One region of the Amycolatopsis sp. NPDC004378 genome, then DNA from elsewhere that is predicted to be linked to it. Evidence: riboswitches for the same ligand, from Rfam matches in the RefSeq annotation. Region 1 holds a riboswitch; the other holds the start of a gene.
What was found. A riboswitch is a leader RNA that binds a small molecule or an ion and turns the genes downstream of it on or off. The one in region 1 is predicted to bind S-adenosylhomocysteine.
Positions count from the first base shown of each region.

Region 2: it holds a riboswitch for S-adenosylhomocysteine, as region 1 does, so the genes downstream of both, ahcY (adenosylhomocysteinase) here and metH (methionine synthase) in region 1, are expected to answer to the same signal.

Region 1 is NZ_JBSGDR010000003.1:28,224-35,614, reverse strand. It holds gene ACWEN0_RS11755 (FAD-dependent monooxygenase) at 1-640, shown strand, start outside; gene metH (methionine synthase) at 622-4,254, opposite strand; S-adenosyl-L-homocysteine riboswitch at 4,269-4,347, opposite strand; gene ACWEN0_RS11745 (TIGR03619 family F420-dependent LLM class oxidoreductase) at 4,643-5,503, shown strand; gene ACWEN0_RS11740 (sugar porter family MFS transporter) at 5,552-6,937, opposite strand.
Region 2 is NZ_JBSGDR010000035.1:29,665-37,055, forward strand. It holds gene ACWEN0_RS46550 (DNA polymerase IV) at 1-807, shown strand, start outside; gene ACWEN0_RS46555 (TetR/AcrR family transcriptional regulator) at 804-1,451, opposite strand; gene ACWEN0_RS46560 (AurF N-oxygenase family protein) at 1,540-2,430, shown strand; gene ACWEN0_RS46565 (hypothetical protein) at 2,488-2,634, shown strand; gene ACWEN0_RS46570 (N-acetyltransferase family protein) at 2,631-3,113, shown strand; S-adenosyl-L-homocysteine riboswitch at 3,145-3,222, shown strand; gene ahcY (adenosylhomocysteinase) at 3,298-4,758, shown strand; gene ACWEN0_RS46580 (hypothetical protein) at 4,878-5,033, shown strand; gene ACWEN0_RS46585 (hypothetical protein) at 5,303-5,512, opposite strand; gene ku (non-homologous end joining protein Ku) at 5,655-6,533, opposite strand; gene ACWEN0_RS46595 (styrene monooxygenase/indole monooxygenase family protein) at 6,608-7,391, opposite strand, start outside.

The DNA.
Region 1 (7,391 bases):
CCTCGGCCACTACTACGCCCTGGCCGAGCTGGGCGCGGAGGTCGCGGACGGCGACCCGGTCATGTACAACGAGCCGGGCCGGATGACCGCGGTCGGCGGGCCGAAGGCGTCGGCGTTCTTCGTCTTCGCGTCACCGGAGCTGGACTACGACCGCGCGGACACCGGCCGGCAGCGGCAACTGCTGGCCGAGGCCTACCGCGGCGCCGGCTGGCGGGTGCCCGAGCTGGTCGCGAAGATCCCGCAGGCCCGCGAGTTCTACCTCGACTCGCTGGCGCGCGTCACCATCGACCACTACTCACGCGGCCGCGTCGTCCTGCTCGGCGACGCCGCCTACGGCAACACCCTCGGCGGCTTCGGCACCGGCCTGGCCGTCGTCGGCGCGTACGTGCTCGCCGGCGAGCTCCTCGCCGCGGACGGCGACCACCGCGCCGCCTTCGCCCGCTACGAGGAGCAGTTCCGCGGCTACGCGAAGATCTCGCAACGCGGCAGCGCGGGCCCGTTCCTCGCGCCGCCGTCCCCGTTCCGCATCAAGATGCGCGACTGGACGTTCAAGTCGCGGTTCCTGCTCGGCCTGATGCTGAAGGCGACCGACAAGTTCGCCACCGACATCGAGCTGAAGGACTACGCGTCGGGTTCGTAGGCCAGGTTCGGCCGCAGCCACTGCTCGACCTCGGCGACCTCGACGCCCTTGCGCCGCGCGTAGTCCTCGATCTGGTCGCGGCCGAGGCGGCCGACGGTGAAGTAGCGGGAGTCCGGGTGCGCGAAGATCAGCCCGGACACGCTCGCCGCCGGCGTCATCGCGAACGACTCCGTCAGGTCCATGCCCAGGCGGTCCGCCTCCAGCAGCGCGAACAGCTCGCGCTTCTGGCTGTGGTCCGGGCTGGCCGGGTAGCCCAATGCCGGGCGGATCCCGCGGAAGCGCTCCGCGTGCAGGTCCTCCAGCTTCGGCTCGGCGTCGGGCTCGAACCAGTCGCGGCGGGCCCGCAGGTGGATGTGCTCGGCGAACGCCTCGGCGAGGCGGTCGGCCAGCGCCTTCACCATGATCGCGCGGTAGTCGTCCTGCTCGGCTTCGTACTTCGCGGCCAACTTCTCGGCGCCGTGGATCGCGACCGCGAAGCCGCCGAGGTGGTCGCCTTCCGGCGCGATGTAGTCGGCCAGGCAGCGGTTGGCGCGGTCCTCCGGCTTCGACGTCTGCTGGCGCAGCATCGGGAACGCGACGTGCGAGAACTCGCCGTCGAGCAGGATGTCGTCGCCCTCGCTGTGGGCCGGCCAGAACGCGTACGCGCCCTTCGCGGTGAAGCTGCCGTCCGCGATGATCTGGTCGAGCAGTGTGTTCGCGTCGTCGAACAGCTCACGCGCGACCGGCTGCTCCAGGATCGCCGGGTACTTGCCCTTGAGCTGCCAGGCCAGGAACAGGAACTGCCAGTCGATCATCTCGCGCAGCTCGGCGATCGCCGGCTCGACGACCCGCGTGCCGGTGAACAGCGGCTCCGGCAGGTCGGCGAACACCACCTGCTCGCGGTTCAGCCGCGTCTGCTCGAGGGTGAGCATCGGGCGGCGCTGCTTGCTCGCGTGCTGCTCGCGCAGCACCTCCTGATCGGCGCGGTTCTTCTCGGCGAGCGCGATCGACCGGTCGGGGTCGAGCAGGTCGGACACGACCCCGACCACGCGCGACGCGTCCAGCACGTGGACGGTCGCGTTGTCGTAGGCCGGCGCGATCTTGACCGCGGTGTGCTGACGGGACGTCGTCGCGCCGCCGATCAGCAGGGGCAGCTTCAGCCCGCGCCGCTGCATCTCGGTCGCGACCGCGACCATCTCGTCCAGCGACGGCGTGATCAGCCCGGACAGCCCGACCGCGTCGGCGCCTTCGGTGACGGCCGTGTCGAGGATCTTCGCGGCCGGCACCATCACGCCGAGGTCGATCACCTCGTAGTTGTTGCAGCCGAGCACGACCCCGACGATGTTCTTGCCGATGTCGTGGACGTCGCCCTTCACCGTGGCGAGCACGATCTTGCCCTGGCCGCCGCTCGAGGCCAGCCGGCCTTCCTGGCGCGCCTTCTCCTTCTCCGCCTCCATGAACGGCTCGAGGTAGGCGACGGACCGCTTCATCACGCGCGCGCTCTTGACCACCTGCGGCAGGAACATCTTGCCGGAGCCGAACAGGTCGCCGACGATCTTCATGCCGTCCATCAGCGGCCCCTCGATGACGTCGAGGGGCCGGGCCAGCTGCTGCCGCGCCTCTTCGGTGTCGTCCTCGATGTAGTCGACGATGCCGTGCACCAGCGCGTGCGACAGCCGCGCCTCGACGCTGCCTTCGCGCCACGAGAGGTCCACGACGCGCTTGGTGCCGCTGCCCTTGACGTTCTCGGCGAAGCTGACCAGCCGGTCCGTCGCGTCTTCGCGGCGGTCGAAGAGCACGTCCTCGACCAGCTCGAGGAGGTCCTTCGGGATGTCTTCGTAGACCGCGAGCTGGCCGGCGTTCACGATGCCCATGTCCAGGCCGGCCTTCATGGCGTGGAACAGGAACGCCGAGTGCATCGCCTCGCGGACGACGTCGTTGCCGCGGAAGGAGAACGACAGGTTCGAGATGCCGCCGGAGATGTGGACGCCGGGGCAGCGCTCCTTGATCCTCGGCAACGCGTCGATGAACGCCTTCGCGTAGCCGTTGTGCTCGGCGATGCCGGTGGCGACGGCGAGGACGTTCGGGTCGAAGATGATGTCCTCGCCCGCGAAGCCGGCCTCCTGCGTGAGCAGGTCGTAGGCGCGGGCGCAGATCTCGACCTTGCGGTCGGCGGTGTCGGCCTGGCCCCGCTCGTCGAAGGCCATCACGACGACGCCGGCGCCGTAGTTGCGGACGGTGCGGGCCTGCGCGAGGAACGGCTCCTCGCCCTCCTTGAGGCTGATCGAGTTGACCACGCCCTTGCCCTGCAGGCAGCGCAGGCCGGCTTCGAGCACGCTCCACTTGGAGCTGTCGACCATGACCGGGATCCGCGCGACCTCGGGCTCGGTGGCGATGAGGTTGAGGAAGGTCGTCATCGCCTCCTCGGACTCGAGCAGGTCGGCGTCCATGTTGACGTCGAGCAGGTTGGCCCCGCCCCGGACCTGCTCCAGCGCGACGTCGACGGCCGCCTGGTGGTCGCCCGACTCGATGAGCCGGCGGAACCGCTTGGAGCCGGTGACGTTGGTCCGTTCGCCGATCATCACGAACCCGGTGTCGGCGCCGATGCCGAACGGCTCGAGCCCGCTGAACCGGGTGTGCGTGCGCGGCGCGGGCACCTCCCGCGGTGTGACGTCCTTCGCGGCTTCGGCGATCTTCGCGATGTGCGCCGGGCTGGTGCCGCAGCAGCCGCCGACCAGGTTGACCAGGCCTTCGCGGGCGAACCCGCCGATCAGCCCGGCGGTCTCCTCCGGGGTCTGGTCGTAGCCGCCGAAGGCGTTGGGCAGCCCGGCGTTCGGGTGGCAGGCGACGTAGGCGTCGGCGATCCGGGCGAGCTCCTCGACGTGCGGGCGCATCTCTTCCGCGCCCAGCGAGCAGTTCACGCCGACGACCAGCGGTTTCGCGTGCTCGATGGAGCTCCAGAACGCCTCGACGGTCTGGCCCGAGAGCGTCCGGCCGCTCAGGTCGACGATCGTCACCGAGATCCACAGCGGCAGGTGCGGCGCGACGTCGCGGGCGGCGGCGATCGCGGCCTTGCAGTTGAGCGTGTCGAAGATCGTCTCGATCAGCAGCAGGTCGACGCCGCCCTCGGCGAGCCCGGCGATCTGCTCCGCGTAGGCCGCCTTGACCTGCTCGAACGTCACCGCGCGGTAGGCGGGGTCGTCGACCTTCGGCGACAGGCTGAGGGTGACGTTCAGCGGCCCGATCGACCCGGCGACGAACTTCCCGCCCAGCTCGTCGGCGGCCTGGCGGGCCAGCTGCGCCCCGCGGACGTTCATCTCGCGGACGTGGTCCTGGAGGCCGTAGTCGGCCTGGCCGATGCTGGTGGCCGTGAAGGTGTTCGTCGTGGTGATGTCCGCGCCGGCCGCGAGGTACTGGCGGTGGACGTCGAGGATGACGTCCGGGCGGGTGAGGTTCAGCAGGTCGGGGTCACCGGTGACGTCGTGGGTGTGCTCGCCGAAGCGGTCGCCGCGGTAGTCGGCCGGGGTCAGCCCGGCGCCCTGCAGCATGGTGCCCCAGGCACCGTCGAGCACCGCCACCCGCCGGCCGAGCAGCTCGCGCAGGCGCGCGGTGGCTTCGGACTCATTGGGGTTCATCGGCAGCCTCCCTCATCCGGGAGGCGCCCTTGGTCGGTGGTTCCCGGTCGAGCGTGGCGGACCCGGCGGTCCGTTGCAGCGCCTCTCGACCTGTGGTCCACGGTACTGGAACCGGGTGCGCGCACGCCATCCCGCCCCGCCGGCGCGTCCACTGACTGGGACACCGTGAGTCCACAATGGATTTTCGGGTTCACCCTGCCTCCGCGTCTTTCCCGGTTGCGCCCACCCTGCCGCACCGGGCGCGGGCGCTCTGCTCCCCGCCTGCTCACCCCGGGCTCCTCCACCATCGTTCGAGCGGCCCACGACGTTACTCTCCGCGTTCGCGTTGGTACTTTTCGCGGTCCCGACCCACCTTGAAAACTGAAACACGTTCTAATACGCTCCACGCGTGGACTACGGAATCGTGCTGTTCACCAGCGACCGGGGCATCACCCCCGCTTCCGCGGCGCGCGCCGCGGAAGCCGCGGGGTTCGCCACCTTCTACGTGCCCGAGCACACGCACATCCCGGTGAAACGCGAGTCACCGCACCCGCGCACCGGCGACGCGTCCCTGCCCGACGACCGCTACAGCCGCACCCTGGACCCGTGGGTGGCCCTGGCGACGGCCGCGGCGGTGACGTCGCGGATCCGGCTGTCGACGGCGGTGGCCCTCCCGGTGGAGAGCGACCCGATCACGCTCGCCAAGACGATCGCGAGCCTCGACCACCTCTCCGGCGGCCGCGTCACGCTCGGCACCGGCTTCGGCTGGAACGTCGACGAGCTGACCGACCACGGCGTCCCGGGCCACCGCCGCCGCACCGCGCTGCGCGAGTACCTCGAGGCGATGAGTGCACTGTGGACACAGGAAGAGGCTTCCTACGCCGGTGAGTTCGTCTCGTTCGGACCGAGCTGGGCGTGGCCCAAGCCGGTCCAGCCGCACATCCCGGTGCTGCTGGGCGCGGGCCCGACGGAGAAGACGTTCCGCTGGATCGCGCGGCACGCGGACGGCTGGATCACGACGCCGGCGGACACGGACCTGGACGGGCACGTGGCCCTGCTGAAGGAGATCTGGCTCGCGGAAGGCCGGGCGGGGGCGCCGCGGATCTGCGCCCTCGGCGAGCGGCCGGACCCGGAACGCCTGGCGCACCTGGATTCCCTCGGCGTGACCGAGACGATCTTCGGGCTGCCGGACCGTTCGCCGGACGAGGTCGAAGCCTGGATCGGGCGCCTGGCGGGCAAACTCGGGCTCGTCACCGCCCCCGCGCACTGAAGCGGCGGGGCACGGATCCCGTGCCCCGCCGTCAAGCCCCCCCCGGGGTCAGCTCTTGGCCGCGACGCCCTGGCGCGCCCGGAGGTCGAGCTCGATCTGCTCGAGCGAACGCCCCTTCGTCTCGGGCACCAGCCACTTCGTGAGCACGAACAGCACCACGTTGATGCCGGCGAACAGGAACATCGAACCGCCGATGCCGAGCGACTTCGGGTCGGAGATGATCGGGAACACCGCGCTCACGATGCCGGTCGCCGCCCAGAGGACCACACTGCTGACACCCATGCCCGCCGCGCGGAACTTCAGCGGGAACACCTCGGACATCATCACCCAGACCACCGCGCCCCAGCCGAGTTCGTAGCCGACCAGGTACAGCACCATCATCACCAGCATCAGGATGCCGCGCGTGCCGGTGTCGTGGACGTTCAGCACGACGAACCCGGCCGCCACCAGCGTGATCACCATGATCACGTTGCCGATCAGGAGCAGCGGCTTGCGGCCCCAGCGGTCCACCACGAACACGACCCACGCGGTGAACAGGAACTTCGTGACGCCCAGCAGAACGCCCGAAAGCAGCGCGGCCTGCGTGGCGAAGCCGAGGCCGATCAGCATCGTCGGGAAGTACGCGTTGATCGCGTTGACCCCGCTGAACTGCTGGCCGATCGCGAGCAGCAGCGCCACCACCAGCATCGGCCGCACGAAGCCGGAGAACAGGTCGCGCAGGCGCGGCTTTTCTTCGGTGTCGAGCCGGATGACCTCGTTGATCGTCTCGATCTCTTCGTCGAGGTTCACGGTGGTGCCGTGCGCGCTCGCGAGGACTCGCCGGGCCTCCTCTTCCCGGCCGTTCTTCACCAGCCAGCGCGGCGTCTCCGGCAGGAACACCAGCCCGACGAGCAGCACCGCCGCCGGGACGATCGCGCCGGCGAACATCCAGCGCCAGGCCGAGTTCGGGCCGAGCCAGTAGCTCACCAGGAACGCGATCAGGATGCCGAGCACGATGAAGATCTGGTTCAGCGCGCCCATCGCGCCGCGCAACCGCGCCGGCGCCAGCTCCGACAGGTAGGTCGGGACGGTCGACGACGAAAGGCCGATCCCGAGGCCGATGACCAGCCGCGAAACCACGAGCAGCGCGAACGTCGGCGAGAAGGCCGCCGCCAGCGTGCCCACGATGACGATCGCCGCGGCGACCATGATCGTGCGCCGCCGGCCGAGGGCTTCGTTGGTACGGCTGGAGAACAGCGCGCCGACGATGGCACCGACCGACAGGCTGGCGGTGATCACACCCTTGTCCCAGCTGGTCAGCCCCCAGAGTTTCCCGATGAACGGGAGCACCCCGGAAATCACGCCGAGGTCGTAGCCGAACAAGATGCCACCGAGCGCGCCGAAGAAGTACAAGGTGGTCCGGCTGATGTGCCGCGCCGGGGCTGTCTGCGTCATTGCCGGGTCGCCTCTTTCGTAGGTCCAGTCCAGCCAGCGGCGTCCACATTCACACGCCGGAAATAGCCGGGCAAGACAGTCGTCGATAACAATTCAGAAACGTGATCGCCGTTCACATATGTGACACGTTGGGGCGCACACCAATACTCCGTCTGCCGCAGTCGCGAATCAGTGCACAATGGACACGGCCGCCGACGCGCGCGGGTTCGATCAATCCACTATGGACAATCGCGGCGCAGCAGGTCGGCGAAGGCCGTGAAGGGGAATCCCGGGAGCCGGGCAAATCGGGCAGAGTCCGGGCTCACCGCAAGGTCGGGGAGACGGTGAACCCGGACGTGCGCGCCGGACCCGTTCGGGCGGGTCGGCGGCGCAGGCGGGAAGGGGGTTTCAACCCACCCCCAGGCGGTTGAAACCCCCTCCCCGCGCCCCCAGCCCGGAGCGGCCGGCCCGAGCA
Region 2 (7,391 bases), on a different contig from region 1:
CTGCCGAGCGACCCGCCGGCCTACCTCGAGGTGTCCGAGCACGTGATGGCCGTGGTGCGGGAGTTCCCGGTCGTGGTGGAGGTGCTCGGCTGGGACGAGGCGTTCGTCGGGGCGGAGGCCGACGACCCGGAGGCCCTGGCGGCCGCGATCAAGGAGGCGGTGGCCCGCGAGACCGGGTTGTCGTGCGCGGTCGGGATCGGGGACAACAAGCTGCGGGCCAAGCTCGCCACCGGGTTCGGCAAGCCGGGCGGGATCTTCCGGCTGACGCAGGCGAACTGGTGGGAGGTCATGGCCGCGCGCCCGACCGACGCGCTGTGGGGCATCGGCGGGAAGACGGCGAAGAAGCTCGCCGAGCTCGGGGTCCACACGGTCCTCGACCTGGCCGGCGCGGACGCGGCGGAGCTCGCGGCGCGGTTCGGCCCCAAGACCGGCCCGTGGCTGCGGCTGCTCGGCGGCGGCATCAGCGACGCGGAGGTCAGCGCGACCCCCTGGGTGGCCCGCTCACGCAGCCGCGAGACGACGTTCCAGCGCGACCTCACGGACCCCGCGGAGATGGCGGCCGAGGTGTCGGCACTCGCGAAGCGCGTCTCGCAGGACGTGCTCGACGAAGGCCGCCCGGCGGCGCGGGTCGCGGTCAAGGTCCGGTTCGTGCCGTTCCTGACCCACACCCACAGCATCACCTTGCCGGCGCCGACGTCGGACGCCGACGAGATCGACCGGGCCGCGCAGGAGGTGCTCGGCATGTTCGAGCTGACCCGCGCGGTGCGGCTGCTGGGCGTGCGGGCCGAATTCTCGCGCGAAGACTAGAGCCCGTCGGGCAGCGGCAACGGCCGGTCGGGGTCCAGCTTCACCCCGCCCGCGCGCAGCGTGTGGTCCAGCATCGCCCAGATCGACCCGCTGAGCTGCGCGGTCAGCTGCTCGAGGCTGAGCGTGCCCGGGTGGTCGAGCCAGCGGGTCGTCGCCGATTCGACGTAGCCGACCAGGCCGAACGCGACGGTGTCGGCCGGGGCCGGGTCGAGCCCGAACGCCGTCAGGTAGCCCGAGAACAGCCGGCTCAGGTGGCGGGCGATCGTGCCGCGGACGTCCGTCGGGCCCGGCGCCGCGCGGGCCAGGTAGCGGTGCAGGTGGACGTGCTCGGTCAGCCAGCGCAGGTGGGTCGAGATCACGGTCGAGATCATCTCGTTCGGCGAGCCCGAGGGGTGCCAGAGCGGCTGGAGCTCGGCGGTGACCAGCTCGGCCGCGCGCCCGGCGATCGCCCGCTGGAGGTCGGCCGCGTCGTCGAAGTGCTTGTAGAGACGGGTGCGCGCGACGCCGGCGCGTTCGGCGATCTGCTCGGTCGAGACGTCCGGGCCGTGCTCGGCGATCGCCGCCAGCGCCGCGTCGACGAACTCCGCGCGGCGCCGTTCCTGCTGGCCCGCCCAGCGCGTCGCCCGTCCGTCGACCTTGGTCACCCCGGAAGCCTACTCAAGACCCGTGCGCGGGTGTACGCTCGCCGCAAGTAACTAGTACACCGCGTACCCCCTACTTTCGGAGGTCGCCATGGGCGTCGAAGCCCAGGACCGGGACGTCACCGCGGCTCGCCTGCTCAAAAGCTCCGCGAAGAACTCCTACGACCCGTACGTCGACATCGACTGGGCCGCGCCGCTCGCCGACGGCAAGGCGTACATGCCGCTGGAGCGCGTCTCCCTCCACGGCACCGACCTCTGGGCGCGGCTGACGCCCGAGCAGCGGATCGAGCTGTCCAAGCACGAGATCGCCAGCATCATGAGCGTCGGCCTGTGGTTCGAGATCGTCCTGATGCAGCTGCTCGCCCGCTACGTCTTCGACCTCGACGCGCGCACCGAACACGCCCAGTACGCCATGACGGAGATCGGCGACGAGACGCGCCACTCCGTGATGTTCGCCCGCACCGCCGAACGCCTCGGCGTGCCGCGCTACGGCGTCCCGAAGGTCGTGCACCGCGCCGCGAAGGTGTTCGGCGCGACGGCCGCCGGGCCGTCGATGTTCGCCAGCGTGCTGGTCGCCGAGGAGACCACCGACCGGCTGCAGCGTTCGATGATGGACGACGACGGCATCCAGCCGCTGATCCGCTCGGTCAACCGCATCCACGTGGTCGAGGAGGCCCGGCACGTCCGGTTCGCCAAGGAGGAGGTGCTGCGGGAGACGCCGAAGCTGTCGAAGGCGGCCCTGCAGCGGCACCGGGTGCGGACCGCGCTCGTCGCGTTCGGCGTCATCGACAGCATGATCGACCCGCGGGTGTACCGCAGCGTCGGGATCGACCCGCGCGAAGGCCGGGCCGCGGCGCTGGCCAACCCGCACTTCCACGAGACCCGGCGCTGGATGGCCGAGAAGATCGTGCCGTTCCTGCGCGAAGCGGGACTGATCGGCGGACGCTCCGAAGCCATCTGGCGGCGCGCGCACCTCGTCTGAGCCACTGACGGCCTAAATCCCTTCCCGGGACGTTCCGGGCTGCGCCACGATTCCCCTGTGACCGACGGCTTCCCGCAGGACTCCACCCCCGTGCGCCCGCCGCTGCTCGCGCCCGGTCGTCACCGGCGCAGCGGACCCGGCCTGACCGTTACGGTGCGGAGCATGGGTACCGAAGGCAACCGCGACCCGCAGGAGCTCGCATGACGGCGGTCCGCCCGGCCCGCGCCGACGACGAAGCCGCGCTCGCCAAGCTCGACGAGCGCACCTGGACCTCGGCGTCCTCACCCGCTCCCCCGCCCCGGCCCGGCACCCCGTTCTTCGACGAGGGCACCCGGCCCGAAGACGTCCTCGTCGCCGAGCACGACGGCGTGGTCGCCGGCTACGTCTGGCTCGAGGAGGGGTTCGGCATCCCGGCGCACCGGCACGTCCGCGTGGTCGGCGGGCTCGCCGTCGACCCGGACCGGCGCGGGCTCGGCCTCGGCCGCCGGCTCGTGGACGCCGCGGTGACCGAGGCGCGGCGGCGCGGTGCCCGCAAGCTGACGCTGCGCGTGCTCGGTCACAACACCGCGGCGCGCCGCGTCTACGAGCGCTGCGGGTTCGTCGTGGAAGGCGTGCTGCGCGGGGAATTCCACGTCGACGGCGAGGACGTCGACGACGTTCTCATGGCCCGCTCGCTCGCTTGACAGCTTCCCGGCGGCTTTGCCATTCTGGTTCCGGGCCGAGAGGCGCTGCGACGGAATTCGATTCCGCCACGCTCGGCCCGGACCACGACTCCAAGGGCGCCTCCCGCGAGGGAGGTGCCCTTTTTGGTTCGTGCGACACCTCCCGAGCGTTCCGCAACCCAGCAGTCAGGAAAGAGCTCGAGGAATGAGTGACAAACTGCAGACCCGCAACGGTCTGGACTTCGCCGTCGCCGACCTGTCCCTGGCCGAGGCCGGCCGCACCCAGCTGCGGCTGGCCGAGCACGAGATGCCCGGCCTGATGGCGATCCGCGAGGAGTACGCCGCCGCGCAGCCGCTCAAGGGCGCGCGCGTCGCCGGATCGCTGCACATGACCGTGCAGACCGCCGTGCTCATCGAGACGCTCGTCGCGCTCGGCGCCGAAGTGCGCTGGGTGTCCTGCAACATCTTCTCCACCCAGGACGAGGCCGCCGCCGCGGTCGTCGTCGGCCCCGGCGGCACGGTCGACGCCCCGGCCGGTACCGCCGTGTTCGCCTGGAAGGGCGAGACGCTCGAAGAGTACTGGTGGTGCACCGACCAGCTCTTCGCTTTCCCGGGCGGCAAGGCGCCGAACATGATCCTCGACGACGGCGGCGACGCGACCCTGCTCGTCCACAAGGGAGCCGAGTTCGAGGCGGCCGGCGCGGTGCCGCAACCGTCCGAAGAGGACCCCGAGGAGTACCGGATCATCCTCGACACGCTGCGCGCGAGCCTCGCGGCCGACGGTGACCGCTTCACCCGCATGGCCAAGGAAATCCGCGGCGTCACCGAAGAGACGACCAACGGCGTCAAGCGGCTCTACAAGCTGGCCCGCGACGGCGAGCTGCTCTTCCCCGCGATGAACGTCAACGACTCCGTCACGAAGTCCAAGTTCGACAACAAGTACGGCATCCGGCACTCCCTTGTGGACGGTCTCAACCGGGCCACCGACGTGATGATCGGCGGCAAGCGCGTGGTCGTCTGCGGCTACGGCGACGTCGGCAAGGGTGCGGTGGAGGCGCTGCGCGGCCAGGGCGCCCGGGTCGCGGTCACCGAGATCGACCCGATCTGCGCGCTGCAGGCGGCCATGGACGGCCTGGACGTCGTCGAACTGGACGACGTCGTGGGCCACGGCGACATCTTCATCACCACGACCGGGAACTTCGGGATCATTTCCGCGGACCAGATGAGCCGGATGAAGCACAACGCGATCGTCGCGAACGTCGGGCACTTCGACAACGAGATCGACATGGCCGGTCTCGCGAAACTGCCCGGAATCGTGAAGAAGGAAATCAAGCCGCAGGTGCACGAATGGACGTTCCCGGACGGCCACGCGATCATCGTGCTTTCCGAAGGCCGCCTGATGAACCTCGGCAACGCGACCGGCCACCCGTCGTTCGTGATGTCGAACTCGTTCACCAACCAGGCCATCGCCCAGATCGAGCTGTTCGCCAAGCCCGGCGAGTACGCCACCGACGTCCACCGCCTGCCGAAGCACCTCGACGAGAAGGTGGCCCGGCTGCACCTGGCCGCGCTCGGGGTGAAGCTCACGAAGCTGACGAAGGCCCAGGCGGACTACATCGGCGTCGACGTCGAAGGTCCGTACAAGCTCGATCACTACCGGTACTGACGCAGGGTTGCTCCATTTGACGCAGTTTGGAGCCCCGGGAAACTGGCCATCCTCCGGGTGACAGCGCATCCGCCCGGCCGGCACGCCGGACGGGTCCCATGCGAAGGAGTGTGTGCAAAGTGATCGTTCTCGGTGTAATTCTCCTCATCATCGGGTTCATCGTCGGAATCCCGGTGCTTTACACCATCGGCATCATTCTCGCGGTGGCCGGCGTGGCACTGGCCATCCTGGGCGGCACCGGCCGCCGGATCGGCGGGCGTGCGCACTGGTACTGATCCGTGACCCTCGAACGGCCTGGCGCGACGGCGATGCCGCTCGCGCCAGGCCGTTCGGCCGATCCACAACGGACCGGACGTAAAGGGTCCTCCGGCTCCGAGGGGGAGGGAGAGCCGAAGGACCCCGTTAGTGTTAGCACATCGCCCTGCCCGTGTACACAGCTGCATACACGATCGGGTTATCTCCTTACCTCTTCCTAACCCGGGAAGGCCTCCCCCGCCGACGGTGACGCCGGCCGGAAAGGCCTTCACGGGTCCTGGCGGGAGGCTCAGGAAGCTTGGCGCAGCAGGGATTTCGCGGCCGCGGCGGCGCACCCGCACCCGCTGCCGAGCGCCTGGCAGTCGACGATCAATGCGTGCCGGACGCGGTCACCGTCCGCGCAGGCCGCGTCCGTGCATTCCGTGAACCCGCCTTCCGGGTGCACCACCAGCGTGCCGTGGCAGTGGTCGATTCCCGCGTCACAGGAGGCGCACTCCATGACCGGTCCACCTTTCCGCGATCGTGTCCGGTGTGCTCGCACCCCTTGGTACCACCGCGAAGCACGCGAACGCGGGACCGGCACGACGGCGTGTCGGCACGACCACCCATCCGAGGTCGTGGCGGACCACGCAAGGCGCGCTTCAGGCGGACTTCGGTGCGCGCTTCCGGGTCGCGGGCTTCTTCTTCGCCGCCGGCTTCTCGTCCTCTTCGGAGTCGTCCGAAGCGGACTTCGCCGCGCCGCGGGACTTCTTCGCCGCGTCCACGCTCGCCTGCAGGGCCGCCATCAGGTCGACCACGTCGGCCTTGGCCGTCACCGCCGCCGGCTTGGTCGTCTCGTCGCCCGCCACCTTGGCCTCGATCATCTCCTCGAGGGCCTCGCGGTAGTGGTCCTTGTACTTCTCCGGCTCGAACACCGGCTCGGCGAGCGAGTCGATCAGCGAGCCGGCCATCGTCAGTTCCTGGGGGCGGATCTGGGGCGGGTCGTCGCGCAGGAACGGGAAGTCCGGCTCGCGGACCTCGTCCGGCCACAGCATCGTCGTCATCACCAGGACGTCGGAGTGCACGCGCAGCACCGCCATGCTCTCCCGCTGCCGCACGGCGACCTTGGCGATCGCCACCTGGCTCGACTTGTGCAGCGCGTCCCGCAGCACGAGGTACGGCTTCACCGCGTTCTTCTGCGGCTCCAGGTAGTACGTCCGGTCGTACTGGATCGGGTCGATCGACTCGAGCGGGACGAACTCCAGCACGTCGATCGTGCGCTGCGTCGGCAGCGGCAGCTCGGCCATCTCCGCATCGGTGATGACGACCATCTCGCCGTCGGGCAGCTCGTAGCCCTTCGCGATCTCGGCGTAGGGCACCTCGGCGCCGTCGATCGTGCAGAACCGCTTGTACTGGATGCGGCCGCCGTCGGCCTCGTGCACCTGGCGCAGGGAGACGTTCTTGTTCTCGGTGGCCGCGTACAGCTGGATCGGGATGCTGACCAACCCGAACGACACGGAGCCCTTCCACATCGCCCGCATGCCACGCACCTCCGAGGTCGCCTTCACGCTACGTGACCACCGTAGCCCGAATCGTCCCCCGGCGACAGTGCGATCTACACCTCTGCCAGGTACTTCTCCCAAAGTGCCGGATCCATGAACCAGTGCCGGAAGTCCGTCGGATCCGAGAAACCGTTGACGAACCGCCGCGCGACCGCCGGTTTCTCACCCGCGACCCCGAGGAACTGGAGCACGTGCGGGGGCGGCGGCTGGAGCAGCGCGTTGGTCCAGTCGGTGACGTGCCGGGCGTACTCCCAGTAGCGCTCGAACGTGGCGTCCATCCACTCCGCGTCGAACGGCCGGTCACCGCGCTCGACGATCGCGTCCAGGTAGGTCGCGGCGCAGTGGCTCGCGTTGTTCGAGCCCTGGCCGGTGATCGGGTCGTTCGCCACGACGACGTCGGCCATGCCCAGCACGGTCGCCCCGCCGGGCAAGGTCCCGACCGGGTTGCGCACCACGGGCGTGTACCCGCCGGCCAGCGTCGCCTTGCCGTCGGTCAGCTCGGCGTCGCGGCAGCGCTCGTACTCCCACGGCACGAACTGCCGCATCAGGTCGAGGATGCGCACGAAGTGCTCGGCCGGGGCCGGGCGGTCGTCGAAGCAGTCCAGCGGCCCGCCGGGGACGCCCTCGAAGAACAGGATGTCGCAGTTCCCGCTGGTCGTGTAGGCCGGGATCATGAACAGCTCGCCGACGCCGGGGACGATGTTGAACCGCACCGCCGCCATGTCCGGGTGCTCCGGCCGCGGCCCGACGCCGTGGGCGTAAGCCAGCGAAAGCGCGCGCATCGGCTTCGTGAACGGCGACCGCTCCGGGACCCGGTCGAACAGCTGGACCAGCTCG